Regions from separate parts of the Halomonas sp. YLB-10 genome, predicted to be linked through region 1. Evidence: predicted binding sites of a transcription regulator. Region 1 holds the regulator's gene; the other holds the start of a gene.

Region 1 (7,771 bases):
CGTCGACGACCAGGAAGTTCTCTGTGTGCAGGCCACGACAGTGGATACGGTCACGGTACAAGGCTTCGAGAATGTCCAGGTAGCGGTTCTGCAGTTCCGGAGAGTCGAGGACCAGCTTTTTAAGCGCGATGCCGTGCACGTTGGCGGTGACCAGGCGATAGCGCTCTGCCGACAGGATTTTCGGTGTGGCGATACCCAGTCGCTCCAGTCGGCCGGCGACATAGCGAAAGTTGTGGCCGGGGTAGCGCCGGATGCCCAGGCGGTAGCGCCAGCGATCGCTGGTCTTGGGCGTGAAGGTCTTGATGAAGGCGTCCTGGTCCGGATCGTAGTGGACCTCGGTGTACTTGCCGGTCTGGATCAGTTGCATGGCGTCCTTGGCAGGCAGGGGGTGGCGGTCAAAACAAGGAGAGGGAAGACGTCAGGCGTCTTCGTCGAAGCGTGCGTCGAACAGTGCCTCCAGAGCGTCCAGCACCGCGTCCGCGTCCTTGCCTTCGGCCTCCAGGGTCAGCTCCGTACCGCAGGGGGCGGCCAGCATCAGCAGCGACATGATGTTGGCGGCGTCACCCGAGCGGCTGCCATGGTGGACGGTGACGGTGGCGTCAAAGGGTTGGCAGCAGGTGACCAGGCGTGTCGCGGCGCGTGCATGCAGGCCACGACGATTGGTCAGGGTCAGGGTGCGTCGGGCCACGCCTAGAGTCCTCCGCTGTCCAGTCGGCGTTGCTGGCCGAGTTCGCGGTGGCGTAGACGGACGCGGGGATGCTGGTCGGCCAGGGCCGAGGCGATTCCCTCGGCCAGGTAGACCGAACGATGCTGTCCTCCGGTGCAGCCCACCGCCACGGTGAGGTAGCTGCGCTGGCTTTGCTGATAGCGCGGTAGCCAGGTGCGCACCCAGGCGAGAATGTCGCGTTTCATGTCGGCGACGTCCTGATAGCGTTCGAGGAAGTCGATGACGCTGGGATCGCAGCCATTGGCATCACGCAGCGATGGTTCCCAGTAGGGGTTGGGCAGACAGCGGGCATCGAACACGATGTCTGCATCCGGCGGCACGCCACGCTTGAAGCCGAAGGACTCCACGGTCAGGCTCAACTGGCCGCTGCGGTGGTCGGCGACCTGTTCGGCGATGCGCGAACGCAGTTCGTGTACCGACAGGCGAGAGCTGTCGATGACCAGATCGGCCAGGTCTCGAATGCCCGAAAGGGCCTTCTGTTCGGACTCGATGGCTTCCGCCAGGGTCATGTCGCTATCACGGGTCAGGGGGTGACGGCGCCGCGTGTGGGAATAACGCTCGAGCAGAATTCGCGCATCACTGGTCAGGTAGACCACCTGGCAGTCGATCGGACTCTGCTTGAGGGACGCCAGCTGGGCGGGGAAGCGTTCCAGCGCCTCAGGCAGGTTGCGGGCGTCGACGCTGACGGCGATACGGCGGGAATGACCGTTTTCCAGCTCGTCCACCAAGGCGCCCAGCAAGGTCGCGGGAAGGTTGTCGATGGCGTAGAACCCCAGGTCCTCCAGGGCCTGAAGGGCCACGGACTTTCCCGAGCCGGAGCGACCACTGATGATCACGAGCTGCATGTCCTGTCTCCTTGGGCAGGCGTCCATTGCTGATGGCCTAGGCAAGGCCGCGATCAGGAGGGAGTGTCGTCCCCTGGCGCCTGTTGGCGGATGGCTTCCTGCAGGCGCTCGTGAAGCTCGCGCTGAGAGCTGGCGTGGCGCAGACGGTGACGTGTGTCGGCGTCGTTCATGACGCCAGCGACCTGGCCGAGCAGGGCAAGATGGGCGTCGTCGGCCTCTTCCGGCACCAGCAGCACGAACACCAGATCGACGGGCTCACCATCGATGGCATCGAAGTCGACAGGTTCCGCGAGTTTGAGGAAGCCGGAGATGGGCGCCTTGCAGTGGGGGTTGCGGGCATGGGGAATGGCGACGCCATTGCCGATGCCGGTACTGCCCAGGCGCTCACGTCCGATCAGCCGACTGAAGACCTCCTGGCTGTCCAGGCTCGGGGTGTTCTGCGCAATGAAGGTGCTGAAAAACTCCAGCACCCTCTTCTTGCTGCCTCCCGGGACATCGAACAATGTGCGCTCGGGAGGGAGAATGGCTTCCAATGTCATGAGAGTCAGCGAATTCCGGCGCCTTGGGCGCGGGCTTGGGATTTTTCCTTGTGCTTGACCAGCTGGCGGTCCAGCTTGTCGGCAAGGGCGTCGATAGCAGCATACATGTCGCCGTCCTGCGCTTCGGCATGCAGGTCGGCACCGGCGGCGTGAAGGGTGCAGGCGGCCAGCTGGCGTTCCTTTTCCACCGAGAGGGTCACCTGGACGTTGGTGATGTTGTCGTAGTGGCGCTCCACACGGGCGAGCTTCTCTTGTACGTAGTCACGCAGGGGATCGGTCAATTCGACGTGGTGGCCGGTGATGTTGACTTGCATGACAGGCTCCTTGCTCTTTCGGGTGGTGGCTTGATTGTAACCCTTTTTCCGATCCTGCAAACCCCCTCGACGCTACGCAGAAAGACGCAGATGTCATGCGAAATTTCAAGTGCTTGCGCTTTCCCGATAACTAGGCTAGCGACGCCGCAGCGCAAGGCCTCAGCGCAGTCGCTTGCGCTCGCTGGAAGACGGAATATTCATGGCTTCCCGGTACTTTGCCACGGTGCGTCTGGCGACATTGACACCGTCTTCCGCCAGCAATTCCACCAGTTTGCTGTCCGACAGAGGTTTGCGGGCAGGTTCCTTTTGAATCAACGATTTGATCATGGCGCGGATGGCGGTACTGGAATGGGCGTCGCCATCCTGGCCGACCTGGCTCGAGAAAAAATACTTCAACTCGAACACGCCGCGAGGCGTGTGCACGAACTTCTGGGTGGTCACGCGGGAGATGGTGGACTCGTGCATCTCCACCTTGTCTGCGATATCGGCCAGCACCAACGGTTTCATGGCCGCTTCTCCCTGCTCGAGGAAGTCGATCTGACGCACCATGATTTCCCGGCCGACCTTCAGCAAGGTGTCGTTGCGGCTGGACAGACTCTTGATCAGCCAGCGCGCCTCCTGCAGGTGGTCCTTGAGGAACTGGTTGTCCTGGCTCTTGTCCGCGCGCCGAATCAGCGCAGCGTAGTCGGGCTGGATGCGCAGTCGGGGCATTGCATCCGGGTTGAGTTCAACGCGCCAGCCCTCTTCGGTGTGGCGTACCACCAGGTCGGGAATGACGTAGTCGTTATCGCTGTCACCGAACTGGCTGCCGGGACGTGGGTCGAGGCTTCGGATCAGCTCGATGACGCTGTCGAGTTGGTCGTCATCGAGTCCTAGCCGGCGCTTCAGCAGACGTCGGTCGCCGCTGGCCAGTGCCTCGAGAAACTGTCTTACCAGTCGTCCGGCCTGGGGCAGCAGGACGGTATCGCGAGGCAGACTATCCAGTTGCAGCATCAAACACTCGCGCAGGTCGCGGGCGAACACTCCGGTCGGTTCGAACTGTTGCAGCCGAACCAGCACCGCCTCCACCTCGGCGAGGGGAGGGGGGCGACGACCGTCTTGCTCGAGCCCCTGGGCGATGTCATCCAGTGTCTGCTCGAGATAGCCGTCGGCGTTGACCGCGTCGAGCAGGCTCTCGGCGATCAGGCGCTCCTGGTCGCTGACGTCGAGCATCGCCAGTTGCCAGCTCAGGTGGCTGTGCAGTGACTGGGAGCTTGCCTGGCGCTCGAAATCCGCCGCCTCGCCACTGCCGGCGGGGGTGGTGCCCAGGTCCTGGTAGGTGTCGGACCAGTCGCTGTCCACACTGAGTTCCGAGGGAATCTGATCCGCCCAGTCATCTTCCGCGGCTTCCCTGGTCTGCTGTTCGCCGAACTCGTCCTCGAGTTCGAGCATGGGGTTGGCCTCCAGCGCCTGCTGGACCTCCTGGCGCAGGTCCAGAGTCGAAAGCTGCAGCAGGCCGATCGCCTGTTGCAGTTGCGGGGTCATGGTCAGCTGGGTACCGATGCGCAGCTGCAGTGACGCCTTGAGGGCCATGGGTCGGGATCCACCAGTGTTGTCGAAAGGCTTTACCCTAACGACGAGTCATCAGACATGCAAGCATCTTGCCAAGTTGGTGTTTTTTGACCTGTGGGAGGGAGTGAAAAGGTCGATGTGGAACAACTTGGTAGGGGGGGAGGTGTTTCTTTCGAGGGAGGCCCTGTGTGCAAGGTGAGGCCGACCCTTTCGGGGCCGGCGCTTGGATGCTGATGCTGGCAAGTGTTGCGGCCGCTTGAGGCGACTGCGGCTGTCGGGCGGCCCTGCGGTCTAAAGGCGGAAGTTTTCGCCCAGGTAGACCTCCTTGACGCGCTGGTTGGCAAGGATGGACTCGGCGCTGCCCTCGGCGATGATCTGGCCGTCGCCGACGATGTAGGCACGATCGCAGATATCGAGGGTCTCGCGCACGTTGTGATCGGTGATCAGGACGCCGATATCGCGGGCCTTGAGTTGACGAATGATGGACTTGATCTCGCCCACCGAGATCGGGTCGACCCCGGCGAAGGGTTCATCGAGCAGGATAAAGGCCGGCTCGGTGGCCAGGGCGCGGGCGATCTCGACCCGGCGCCGCTCCCCGCCGGACAGGCTCATGCCGGGGTTGTCGCGAATATGGCTGACGTGGAAGTCCTCGAGGAGTTGCTCGAGACGTGCTTCTCGGCCCTCGCGGTCGAGGTCCTTGCGGGTCTCGAGGATCGCCATGATGTTGTCGGCCACCGACAGCTTGCGAAAGATCGAAGCCTCCTGAGGCAGGTAGCCGATACCGGCCAGCGCGCGCTGATGCATGGCCGCGCGGCTCAGGTCCCGATCATCGATGCTGATGCTGCCGGCGTCGGCTCTGACCAGGCCGACGATCATGTAGAAGGAGGTGGTCTTGCCGGCCCCGTTGGGGCCCAGCAGACCGACGATGCTGCCCTGCTCGATCGACAGGCTGATGTCCTGGACGACGCGACGCTTCTTGTAGCTCTTGGCCAGATGGCGAGCGTGGAGAGTCTTCATCAGTTTCCTTGGCTTTCCGGCTCGAGGGTCATGCGAATGCGCTGCTCGCCCTGGACGCCCTGGGCGCTGGAGCGGGCCTGGACCACGCGGCGATCGAGGAAGTACTCCAGATAGGCACCGTCGAAGGTGTCATTGGCCTTGTGCAGCTCAGCCTGGTCGATCAGCTCCATGCGGCGTTCGGCCACGTGGTAGATCACCTTGCGGCCCCAGCCCTTGACCACCGGTTCTTCCGGGGATGGCTTCTGCTCGAGGTAGGCACGTGAGCCGGTCGCGGTCGCCAGTGACAGTTGTCCTTGGTCGTTGCGCTGGATCTCGACGCGTTCGCCGGTGAGGATCATGCTGCCTTGCACAATGCGCACGTCGCCGGTATAGACCGCGGTACCGGCGCGATCATCGAGATCCAGCTGGTCGGCCTCCACCTGAATCGGTGCGCTGCGATCACTTTCCAGCGCCAGGACACTGCTGCCGGTGGCGCCGGCGGCCAGGCCAAGGGCCAGGGCAAGCAGGAGGGCGGGACTTGGACGCATCATGGAAGGGGCTCCTTATTGAGGCTCTGGCGGATGATGACCGGTGACATTGTCGGTCAGGCGAGCGGTATTGTCATGGATCCAGGCGTCGAAGCGCTCCCCTTGCATCTGTTGAGGGGGTTGGCGTAGGACGGCTGGCGTTTCGCTCCAGACATGGCCACTGTCGCTGTCGTAGACCAATACCTCTGTATCAAGCTGCCAACGCTCTGCGGGGGCCTCGAGATGGGCGTCGCCCGACAGGGTCAGGGGGTTGCCGTCCGGACCCAGTTCACCGTTGTCGGCGTCGGCGATCCACTCTCGGCCGCTGTCGTCGATCAGCGCAAGGTCCGGCTGGTCCACCCGGGTGATGTCGTCGAGCGGTGTGTGCACAAGGCGTGGCGTATCGATGCGTTGGTGGGGGGTGCCCTGGGCATCGAAGCGGGTCAGGCGGGCATCCACCAGGTAGTAGTCGGGCTCGCCAGCCTTGTCATTGGGTACCAGGTCGGGGACGTTGCTCTCGCGGGGGTCGAGCAACGTCAGGCCGCCACCGAGTACCAGCAGCAGGATGACCAGCCAGAAGCGAAAGCCTGGACGCAGTGCGCTCAGTTTCATGTCAGCGGTCCGTTGCTCAGGTAGCTGTCGATGATATCGTCGAGGCGGCCCTGGGCCATCAGCAGGGTGTCGGTGATCTCGCGCACCGCGCCATGTCCGCCGGCAACCTGGGTGACCCAGTCGGCGTGCTGACGAAGGTAGCAGGGGGCGCCTGGCACGGTGATGCCGACCGCACTGCGATGGATGCAGGGCAGATCCGGCAGGTCATCGCCGCAGTAGGCGACCTGGTCGAGGGTCAGGCCAAGCGAATCGCACAGCGATTCAAGGGCGGGCAGCTTGCGCTCGACCCCTTGCTGTACGTGCTCGATGCCGAGTGCTCTGGCTCTCTGGGTGACCATGGGGGAGCTGCGCCCGGTGATCAGGGCCACCTGGATGCCGGCGCGCTTGGCCAGCTTGAGGCCGTGGCCATCCAGGGTGTTGAACGCCTTCAGCTCGGAGCCGTCGGCGTGGAAGTACAGTCGACCATCGGTCAGTACGCCGTCCACGTCCAGCGCCAGCAGCTTGATGTGGCGCAGGCGCTCCACCAGATCCGGCGCGAGGGAGGCGAGAAGCTCGTGAGACATGACGGCGTTCCTTGTAAAGGGATAAATGAGGCTCAGATGACACCGGCGGCCAGCAGGTCGTGCATATGCAGTGCACCGACTGGGCGCTGCTCGTCATCGACCACCGCCAGGGCGGTGATCCGGCCTTCCTCCATCAGCTTGACCGCCTCCGCCGCCAGGGTGGCGGGGCCGATGCGTCGCCCGGGGATGGTCATCACGTCATCCACGGTAAGCGAGCTGAAGTCCTGATGGCGATCCAGGGTGCGGCGCAGGTCGCCGTCGGTATAGACCCCGGCCAGGGTGCCGTCGGGGGATACCACGCAGGTAAAGCCGAGTCCTTGACGGGTGATCTCGAGCAGGGCGTCGCGCAGCGGCGAGCCCGACGGTACCGAGGGCAGGCGGTCGCCGGTATGCATCAGGTCGGCCACGGTCAACAGCAGTCGCTTGCCCAGGCTGCCGCCCGGGTGGGACAGGGCGAAATCCTCGGCGGTGAAGCCGCGGGTCTCGAGCAGCGCCACCGCCAGGGCGTCGCCCAGCGCCAGCGCTGCAGTGGTCGAAGAGGTCGGGGCCAGGTCCAGCGGGCAGGCCTCGCGCTCGACCCCTGCGTATAGATGGGCTTCGGCGTGGCGGGCCAGGGTCGACTGTGCTCGGCCGGTCATGCTGATCAGTGGAATGCCCATGCGCTTGAGCAGCGGCAGCAGGGCAGTGACCTCGGCGGTTTCGCCGGAGTTGGACAGTGCCAGGACGACGTCGCCGGGCGTGATCATGCCCAGGTCACCATGACTGGCTTCGCCGGGATGGACAAAGAAGGCCGGCGTGCCGGTGCTTGCCAGGGTGGCGGCGATCTTGCCGCCGACATGTCCCGACTTGCCCATGCCGGTGACGACCACCCGGCCGCGGCAGGCCAGCAGCAGTTGGCAGGCACGGTCGAAGTCGCCGTCGAGACGCCCGATCAGGGCGTCGATGGCGTCACGTTCCAGCTCCAGGGTGCGTCGTGCGATATCGCGGACGCTCAGGGTCGGCGTCTGCGCCGAGGAGGGGTGTTTGCTCATGGCCATGATTGTTGCCGTTTACTGCCGTTGTCACAAGGGGCCTGCCGCGACCGAAAGGCCGAGCCA
Region 2 (7,771 bases), on a different contig from region 1:
GGTCGAGGCCGCGCAGGGCGTTGGCGGCCTCCAGCCCGAGCAGTCCGCCCCCCACCACCACGCCGGTATTGGCGGTGGCGGCGGCGGCGCGAATGGCGTCGAGATCGTCCAGGGTGCGGTAGACCAGGCAGCCCTCGCGATCATTGCCGGGAATCGGCGGGACGAAGGGGAAGGAACCGGTGGCCAGCACCAGACGGTCGAAGTCGAGGTAGCCAGCGTCGGTGTGAACGCGCCGTGCATCGCGATCGATGGCGGTGACCGCCTGGTGCAACTTGAGCTCGATGCCGTGCTCGGCGTAGTAGTCGGCGGTGGACAGCGCCAGGGACTGGGCGTCGCGGCCGCTGAAGTACTCCGACAGGTGCACTCGGTCGTAGGCCAGATGACGTTCCTCGCCGAACACCACGATGCGGTAGCGGCGGTGCTGATCACGTTCGACCAGCTGCTCGACCAGGTGGTGACCTACCATGCCGTTGCCTACCACGACCAGGGTGGGGCGGGTATCCGTGGCGTCGCTGTCGGGAGCATTGTGTGCGGCGAGATTGTGCTTTGTGCTGGACATCAGGCGGCATCCTGTTCGGTGGTCGATGGGTCGGTGTCGGTGGTGGCGTCGTCCGCCAGCAGGGCCTCGGTATCGGCCTGGCCCAGCAGCAGCGAGTGGCGCGCTCGGTCCAGTCGCTGGCCTTGCTCGGCGAGCCGGAATAGCCAGGGGCCCATGCGGGTATCGCCGTAGAGCACGGCGCCCTCGAGTCGGCCGTCGCGCAGCAGCAGTCGGCGGTATTCGCCCTGGTCGCGATAGCTGAGGACCTCATGTCCGTCCTCGGCCTCGGTGGGGCCGAAGGCGTACAGCGAGACGCCGGAAACCTTGAGCTTGGTGGCGCAGGCGCGTTCGTGGTAAGGCGCCGAGGGCTCGCCGCACAGGCGACTGGCCAGTACCTCGACCTGATGCCAGATCGGCTCCACCAGGCCGTAGGTGGTGTCCTCGAACTGGCAGCATTCGCCGAGGGCAGAAATGTCGGGGTCCGAGGTGGCCAGGGTGTCGTCGACGACGATGGCGCGATCGCAATCGAGCCCCGCATCCCTGCCCAGCTCGGCGTTGGGGGTGATGCCGGCGGCGATCACCACGCAGTTCGCCGGCAGCAGGCGCTCGTCGTCTTCCAGGCGCACACCGACCACCTGGCCGTTTTCATCGCCGACGATCTCGGCCAGCCGCGCCCCGGTCTTCAGATGGATGCCGCGTCCTTCGATTTCGCTTGCCAGCATGGTGCTGGCGGTGGCGTCCAGCTGCCGGTTCATCAGGCGCGGTGAGCGTTGCAGCACGCATACCTGCATGCCTCTGGCGGCGAGGCCGGCGGCGGCCTCCAGGCCCAGCAGGCCACCACCGACCACCACCGCCGCGCCGCCAGCCTTTGCTGCGTCGGCCAGGCGCGCCGCATCGTCCAGATCGCGAAAGCCCGACACGCCCGTCAGCGTGATGCCGGGGATCTGTGGCATGGCGCTGCGCGAACCCAGCGCCAGCACCAGGTGGTCGTAGGGGATCACCTCGCCGTCGTCGCACTCGACCAGGCGCCGGGTACGATCGATCCGTTCCACCCGCGCGCCCAGGCGCTGATCGACCGTGACGGCGGAGTCATGCGGCGGTGTCAGCGTCAATCCATCCTGCTCGACATCGCCGGCCAGCCAGCTCGACAGCAGAATGCGGTTGTAGGCCGCGTGCGGTTCGGCGCCGATCACGGTGATGTGTCGTGGGGCACCACTCTGGGCCGCCAGGGTCTCGATCAATCGATGCGCGGCCATGCCGTTGCCGACGATCACCAGGTGGGGAAGACGTGCGTCATCAGACCTCGTCGGGGAAGACGAGCCGGCCTGGGTCATTTCGGAACGGGACCTTGAGTCAGGCAGGCCAGAGGAGCGGGGCCTGGAGTCAGAAGGACCAGTGGAATATGGCATCGCATGGGCTCCAAAAACGCCAAAGACGTCTCTCACACCTCCGGCGTCGGAGGGTGAAGAGACGTCTTTGTCTAGTGTCGGTGCGATCGCCGTTGACCGCCGCCGGCATTCGCCGGCACTTGCTACAGGCTATCCAAGTTTCATGCCTGTTTTACGTTTTGTGCAGGTAAAACAGCCTGTTGGTGCAGGCCCTGGTGGCGGGCGTCAGCACCGGTCAGGCAGGGTTCAGGGCGTGTCGGCACCGTACTGGTGCGTGGCGGCGTCGTAATGCACAGCGCTGTAGCACTCCTCCAGGGTGGCGGTGTCGAGCTGTCGCCCGCGAGCCTCGAGCAGCGGCGACAACCGCTGGATCAGCCCCTCGAAGTCGGCCGTCAGGGGGCGCAGTCGCTCACCGATGCAGGGGTAGCCCGGGGCGGCTTCCAGCGGCAGCTCGTCGAGATGGCCTACGGCTTCATCGAGGTAGGGGGGCAGTGCCAGCCAGGCCAGGGTCTGGCGTCTGGCCTCAGGCGCCTTGTCCAGCCACAGGGCGGCGGCCTGGAGGGCGCGCAGCAGCGCGGACAGGGTATTCGGGTAGCGCCGAGCCCAGGAGGCCGTCACCCCCAGCACCTTCTCGGGATGCGCCGGCATCAGTTCTGCACCGCTGGCCACCACTCGACCCACCTGACGATGCTGGGCCAGGCTGCCCCAGGGCTCGCCGACGCAGAAGCCATCGATCTCGCCTTCGCGCAGGGCGTCCACCATGCGCGGGGGCGGCAGCGCGACCAGTTCGACCTCGCTGTCGACGTCGATGTCGCCGCGGGCCAGCCAGTCACGCAGCAACAGGTGCTGGCAGGAGTAGGGGTAGACCATGGCCAGGCGTGGCCGGGTGCCTTCTTTCAGCGAGGCCTTGAAGCGTCGGGCCAGTTCGCTGGCCGCGCCGAAGGCGCCGGGCTCCCCGTTGTCGACCGAAGCGCCGACCGCATCGGCCAGGCGGCGAGACAGCACCAGCGTATTGCCCTGGCGGCTCAGCACCGCGGCGGCCAGGGTGTCACAAGGCGCGCGGGACAGCCCCAGGCTCATGGCCAGCGGCATTGGCGCCAGCATCTGGGCGCCGTCAAGCAGGCCGGCGGCGACCTTGTCGCGCAGGGTGGACCAGGCGTTCTCGCGTGACAGGCTGACCTCGACCCCCTGGGCGGCGAAGAAGCCGCCTTCCCGGGCGATGATCAACAGCGCAGCATCCAGCAGTGGCACGAATCCCAGGGTCAGGCTGGCGAGCTCGGGTGGATGCGGCGCGCCAGTTCTGGACGTGCTGGCCGCGTCAGAAGACAGCGATGGACTCATGATCCCTTCTCCAGTGGCTTGAGGATGTCGATGACGTTCTGGGCGACCTGTGCGATGCGCTGGCCGCGGTCCATGGCCAGCTTGCGCAGCATGCGGTAGGCCTGTTCCTCATCGCAGCTCTGATGCTTCATCAACAGGCCCTTGGCCTGTTCGATGCGCTTGCGGTCGGCGAGCTGATTGCGTGCCTTGTCGAGGTCGCGGCGCATTCCCTGAAAGGCTTCGAAGCGGGCGATGGCGACATCGATGACCGCCTTGACGCGGTTGGCCGCCAGACCGTCCACCACATAGGCGCTGACGCCGGCCTTCACCGCCGCCTTGAGCGATTCGGGGTCGTGCTGGTCGGCGAAGAACACCACCGGTCGAGGGTTTTCCCGCTGCAGCAGCGCCATGCTTTCCAGGGTGTCCCGGTCAGGCGATTCCATGTCGATGATGACCACGTCGGGTTGATGCTGCTGCACCATGTCGTTGAGGCTGGCCGGGCTTGACAGTCGGCAGACCACCTGGTGTCCGTCCAGCGCAAGCGCCTCTTCGACCATGGCGGCGCGCACTATCTCGTCGTCGACCAGCAGGACCTTCAAGGTGTCGTGTTCGGGCATGGGCGTGGCTCGATGATGCTGTCGCTCGATAGAGCTCGAGTCGACATGATGAAGGGTGCACCTTGGGTGCCTCTGCACCTGTCAGCGCAAAAGGCGTTCCATTTTCGATCTTGTCGTTTTCTGTCAGGGAGATAACCCCCTGCAAAGCCGCCGCCGTGCCCCCGCAGATATGCCGGGCAGGCGCTCGCGCACCGAAAGGGTGCGTAAACGGTGGCCTCTATCGTTCGTTGTGGTGCGAGCCTGGGGTCTGTCAGACGTCTTCTCGCCACCATCGCCTGGGCAAACGTCAGAAAAAACGTCGTGGCTTCAATTGGCTGGCACCAGCATTCCACACTGCAGGGGGCGATTATGGTGTTCTGGCACAGGGTTTGCTTTGGTTACTGGCAAAGCTAGTGCCGTTGTTGGTGCCATGGGCATCACTAAGCCGAGCCAGATGACTACGTCGAGCCCGATCACTAGGCCGAGCCAGATCACTAGGCCGAGCCAGGAAGGGTCCCGACGCTGGTGGCGGGTGGGCCGGTCCGACAACTCGTCTGCAACGGGCGCTAGCACACACGAAATCCAGCGCGGGATTTCATCCGGCAACGACGCCCATCTCCTCGAGCCTCGCTCGACGGGATGGGCGTCGTGCGTTTGGGCCGCAGCAAGACCCGACCGATCAAGGCCCGGCCGCTAGCGGAGCGATGATCTGCCGATGAGATGCCGACGATATGCCAAGGCAGCAAGATGGCCCAGAGGAGAGCGCGATGACCCGGACGGATAGCGACAGCACGGAGATCGACAGCGGTGCTGGCGGCGAGGCCACAGGCACCACCTGTCCCTACTGCGGGGTCGGCTGTGGCATCGAGCTACGTCGCGATGGCGAGTCGGTCACCCTCCAGGGCGATCGGGATCACCCGGCCAACTTCGGGCGCCTGTGCGTCAAGGGCTCGGCCCTGGCGGAGACCCTTGGCGTTCAGGGGCGCTTGACGCGACCCAGGGTGGACGGTCGCGAAGCCGACTGGGACAGCGCGCTGGACGCCGTGGCCGAGCGTCTCGGAGCGATTGCCGAGGGCAGCGGTCCAGAGGCCATCGCCGGCTACCTGTCCGGGCAGCTATTGACCGAGGACTACTACGTCGCCAACAAGCTGTTCAAGGGGTTTCTCGGAACACCGCACCTGGATACCAACTCGCGGCTGTGCATGGCGTCGGCGGTGGCGGCCTACAAGCGCACCCTGGGCGCCGACGCCGTCCCCTGCAACTACGAGGACCTGGAAGAGGCCGAACTGGTGGTGCTGGTGGGGTCCAATCTGGCCTGGAACCATCCGGTGCTGTATCAGCGGCTGCGTCTGGCCAAGACCCGCAATCCGCTGATGCGGGTCGTGGTCATCGATCCTCGGGTCACCGACAGCTGCGAGATCGCCGATCTGTACCTGGGGCTGCGCCCCGGCAGCGACGCTTTGCTGTTCAATGGCCTGCTGGCCTGGATGGCCCGTCGCCAACGGCTCGATGAGGTCTATCTGAAGCGCCATGTGGACGGCGCCGAAGAGACGATTGCCGCCGCCCTGGACGAGGCCTCGGACATCGAGGCGGTGGCGGCGGCCTGCGATCTCGACGCCGAGCGCCTCGAGACCTTCTACTACTGGTTTGCCACCCAGCTGCACGTGGTCACGCTTTACTCCCAGGGGGTCAACCAGTCGACCAGCGGCACCGACAAGTGCCAGGCCATCCTCAACTGCCACCTGGCCGGCGGCAAGATTGGCCTGCCCGGCGCCGGTCCCTTTTCCATCACCGGCCAGCCAAACGCCATGGGCGGGCGCGAGGTCGGCGGACTGGCCAACCAGCTGGCCGCCCATATGGACTACCACACCCCGGGCGCCATCGAACGGCTGACCCGCTTCTGGTCGACCGAGGCGCTGGTGCCGACGCTGCCCCGGGAGCCCGGCCACAAGGCGGTCGAACTGTTTCAGGCCGTCGAGCGCGGCGACATCCAGGCGCTGTGGATCATGGCCACCAACCCTCTGGTGAGCCTGCCGGATGCCGACCGGGTACGCCGCGCCATCGAGCGCTGTCCGCTGGTGATCGTGTCGGAGTGCATGGCCGACACCGACCTGGTGGAACTCGCCGATATCGTGCTGCCGGCCAGCGGCTGGTCGGAAAAGGACGGTACCGTCACCAACTCCGAACGGCGTATCTCGCGCCAGCGCGGGCTCCTGCCGCCGCCTGGCGAGGCCCGCCACGACTGGTGGATCCTGTGCCGGGTGGCCGAGCGCCTGGGCTTCGGCGAGGCCTTCGCCTATGACCACCCCAGCGAGATCTTCGACGAGCATGCGCGCCTGTCGGGCCTCGACAACCAGGGACGGCGGGCCTTCGATATTTCCGGGCTGGCGGGGCTGTCCCGGGTCGAGTACGACGATCTGGCTCCGATCCAGTGGCCGGTGACGGCAAGCGCACCACGAGGCACCGCGCGGCTGTTCGAAAGCGGCCGCTTCTACACCGAGAGCGGTCGGGCCCGGCTGTGGCCGGTGAGCGCCCGGGCGCCGCGCCAGGCGACTGATGCCGACTTTCCGCTGCGGCTGAATTCGGGGCGGGTGCGCGATCAGTGGCACACCATGACCCGTACCGCCAGGGCCAGCCGACTGATGAATCACCGCTCCGAGCCCTTCGTCGAGGTCCACCGGGATGACGCCGAGGCCCTGGGGCTGTGTGACCAGGGGCTCGCCAGGATCCGCTCGCGCAGCGGCGAGATGCGCGCCCGCGTCAGGGTCTCTGCCGCCCAGCGCCGTGGGGAAGTGTTCGTGCCCATCCACTGGACACCGCGCTTCAGTCACTCGCCACTGGCGGGGAGCCTGTTCGCCCCGGACGTCGATCCGCTTTCTGGCCAGCCGGAGACCAAGCATGGCGCGGTGGCGGTCACGCCGCTGCAGCACGCCTGGGAGGCGACCCTGGTGGTTTCCCGGGCACTGGCCCAGCAGGGACCGCCCGAGGGTTCGGGCCTGGCGGCCCGGGTGGTCGAGGGGACCAACTACTGGACGCGGGTCCCGCTGGCCTCGGCGGAGCGATGGCAACTGGCCGGTGAGCCGATCGAGCCAGGGGGGGGTGAGAAAGGGGGGGGTGAGAAAGGGAGCGTCGAGAAAGCGGGCGTCGACCGCGATTGGCTCGACTGGGCCGCACGCCAGTTGCCGGGGGAGCTGGGCCCGGTGGCCCAGGACCCGGCCAGTGGTCGCTGGCGCCTGGCGGGGTTCGAACAAGGACGCCTGTGCTGGTGGCTGATGGTTGGCCCGGTCAGCGAACTGCCGGGGCTTGGCTGGCTGTGCGAGCGCTTCGACGAGGCCGCGCGTGGCGAGGCCATGGGGCAGCAGCATCGGCGGCGAGTGCTGGCGGCCTGTCATGACGGCGCCGCCGACCAGGGGCCGATCGTGTGTAGCTGCCATCAGGTGGGGCGTACCCCGATCCAGCGGGCGATTCGTGCCGGCGACGACAGCGTCGAGGCGCTCGGTGCGCGGCTGGCCTGTGGCACCCAGTGCGGCAGTTGTATTCCCGAATTGAAGAGTCTGGTGGAAGAGGAGAAGAGCCGTGGTCGCATCGAGCGCGCACAACCCCAGTCGGCCTAGAGACCGGCAGGGTCACCTTGCTGAAGCGGGGACGAAGCCTTGGCTGGCACGTCGTCTGGACGGGCTGTCGATGCTGCTGGGGCGACTGGCAGGGCAAAGCCAGCATTTGGCCGACCGGCTGGCTTCCCTGTCCGCTGCCAGCGGCGCTGGCCATCGGTCAGGCGGCGCTGTTGGCCGGGTCGCGCTGGTGGGGGCTGGCAGCGGCGCGGGTGAACTGCTGACGCTCAAGGCGCTGGATCGGATCGAACACGCCGACGCGGTGGTCTACGACCGCCTGGTGGGGCCCGAGGTACTGGCGATGATTCCGGCCGGTGT

What was found. The regulator sigma-54, encoded in region 1, starts transcription at its own class of promoters, with help from an activator protein. The targets are predictions, from matches to a motif close to TGGCACNNNNNTTGCTNT.
Region 2: a site for sigma-54 is predicted at 3,947-3,964, ahead of EBB56_RS01575 (ANTAR domain-containing response regulator). Genes of this name have one in related genera too.

The regions. Positions count from the first base shown of each region.
Region 1 is NZ_RRCU01000004.1:145,444-153,214, forward strand. It holds gene EBB56_RS10570 (hypothetical protein) at 1-367, opposite strand, end outside; gene EBB56_RS10575 (HPr family phosphocarrier protein) at 419-688, opposite strand; gene rapZ (RNase adapter RapZ) at 691-1,572, opposite strand; gene ptsN (PTS IIA-like nitrogen regulatory protein PtsN) at 1,626-2,111, opposite strand; gene hpf (ribosome hibernation-promoting factor, HPF/YfiA family) at 2,117-2,425, opposite strand; gene EBB56_RS10595 (RNA polymerase factor sigma-54) at 2,585-3,997, opposite strand; gene lptB (LPS export ABC transporter ATP-binding protein) at 4,268-4,993, opposite strand; gene lptA (lipopolysaccharide transport periplasmic protein LptA) at 4,993-5,523, opposite strand; gene lptC (LPS export ABC transporter periplasmic protein LptC) at 5,536-6,111, opposite strand; gene EBB56_RS10615 (HAD family hydrolase) at 6,108-6,674, opposite strand; gene EBB56_RS10620 (KpsF/GutQ family sugar-phosphate isomerase) at 6,707-7,705, opposite strand; gene EBB56_RS10625 (calcium/sodium antiporter) at 7,736-7,771, opposite strand, start outside.
Region 2 is NZ_RRCU01000001.1:401,130-408,900, reverse strand. It holds gene nirB (nitrite reductase large subunit NirB) at 1-559, opposite strand, end outside; gene EBB56_RS01585 (NAD(P)/FAD-dependent oxidoreductase) at 559-1,872, opposite strand; gene EBB56_RS01580 (CmpA/NrtA family ABC transporter substrate-binding protein) at 2,173-3,267, opposite strand; gene EBB56_RS01575 (ANTAR domain-containing response regulator) at 3,264-3,863, opposite strand; gene EBB56_RS01570 (nitrate reductase) at 4,610-7,456, shown strand; gene cobA (uroporphyrinogen-III C-methyltransferase) at 7,527-7,771, shown strand, end outside.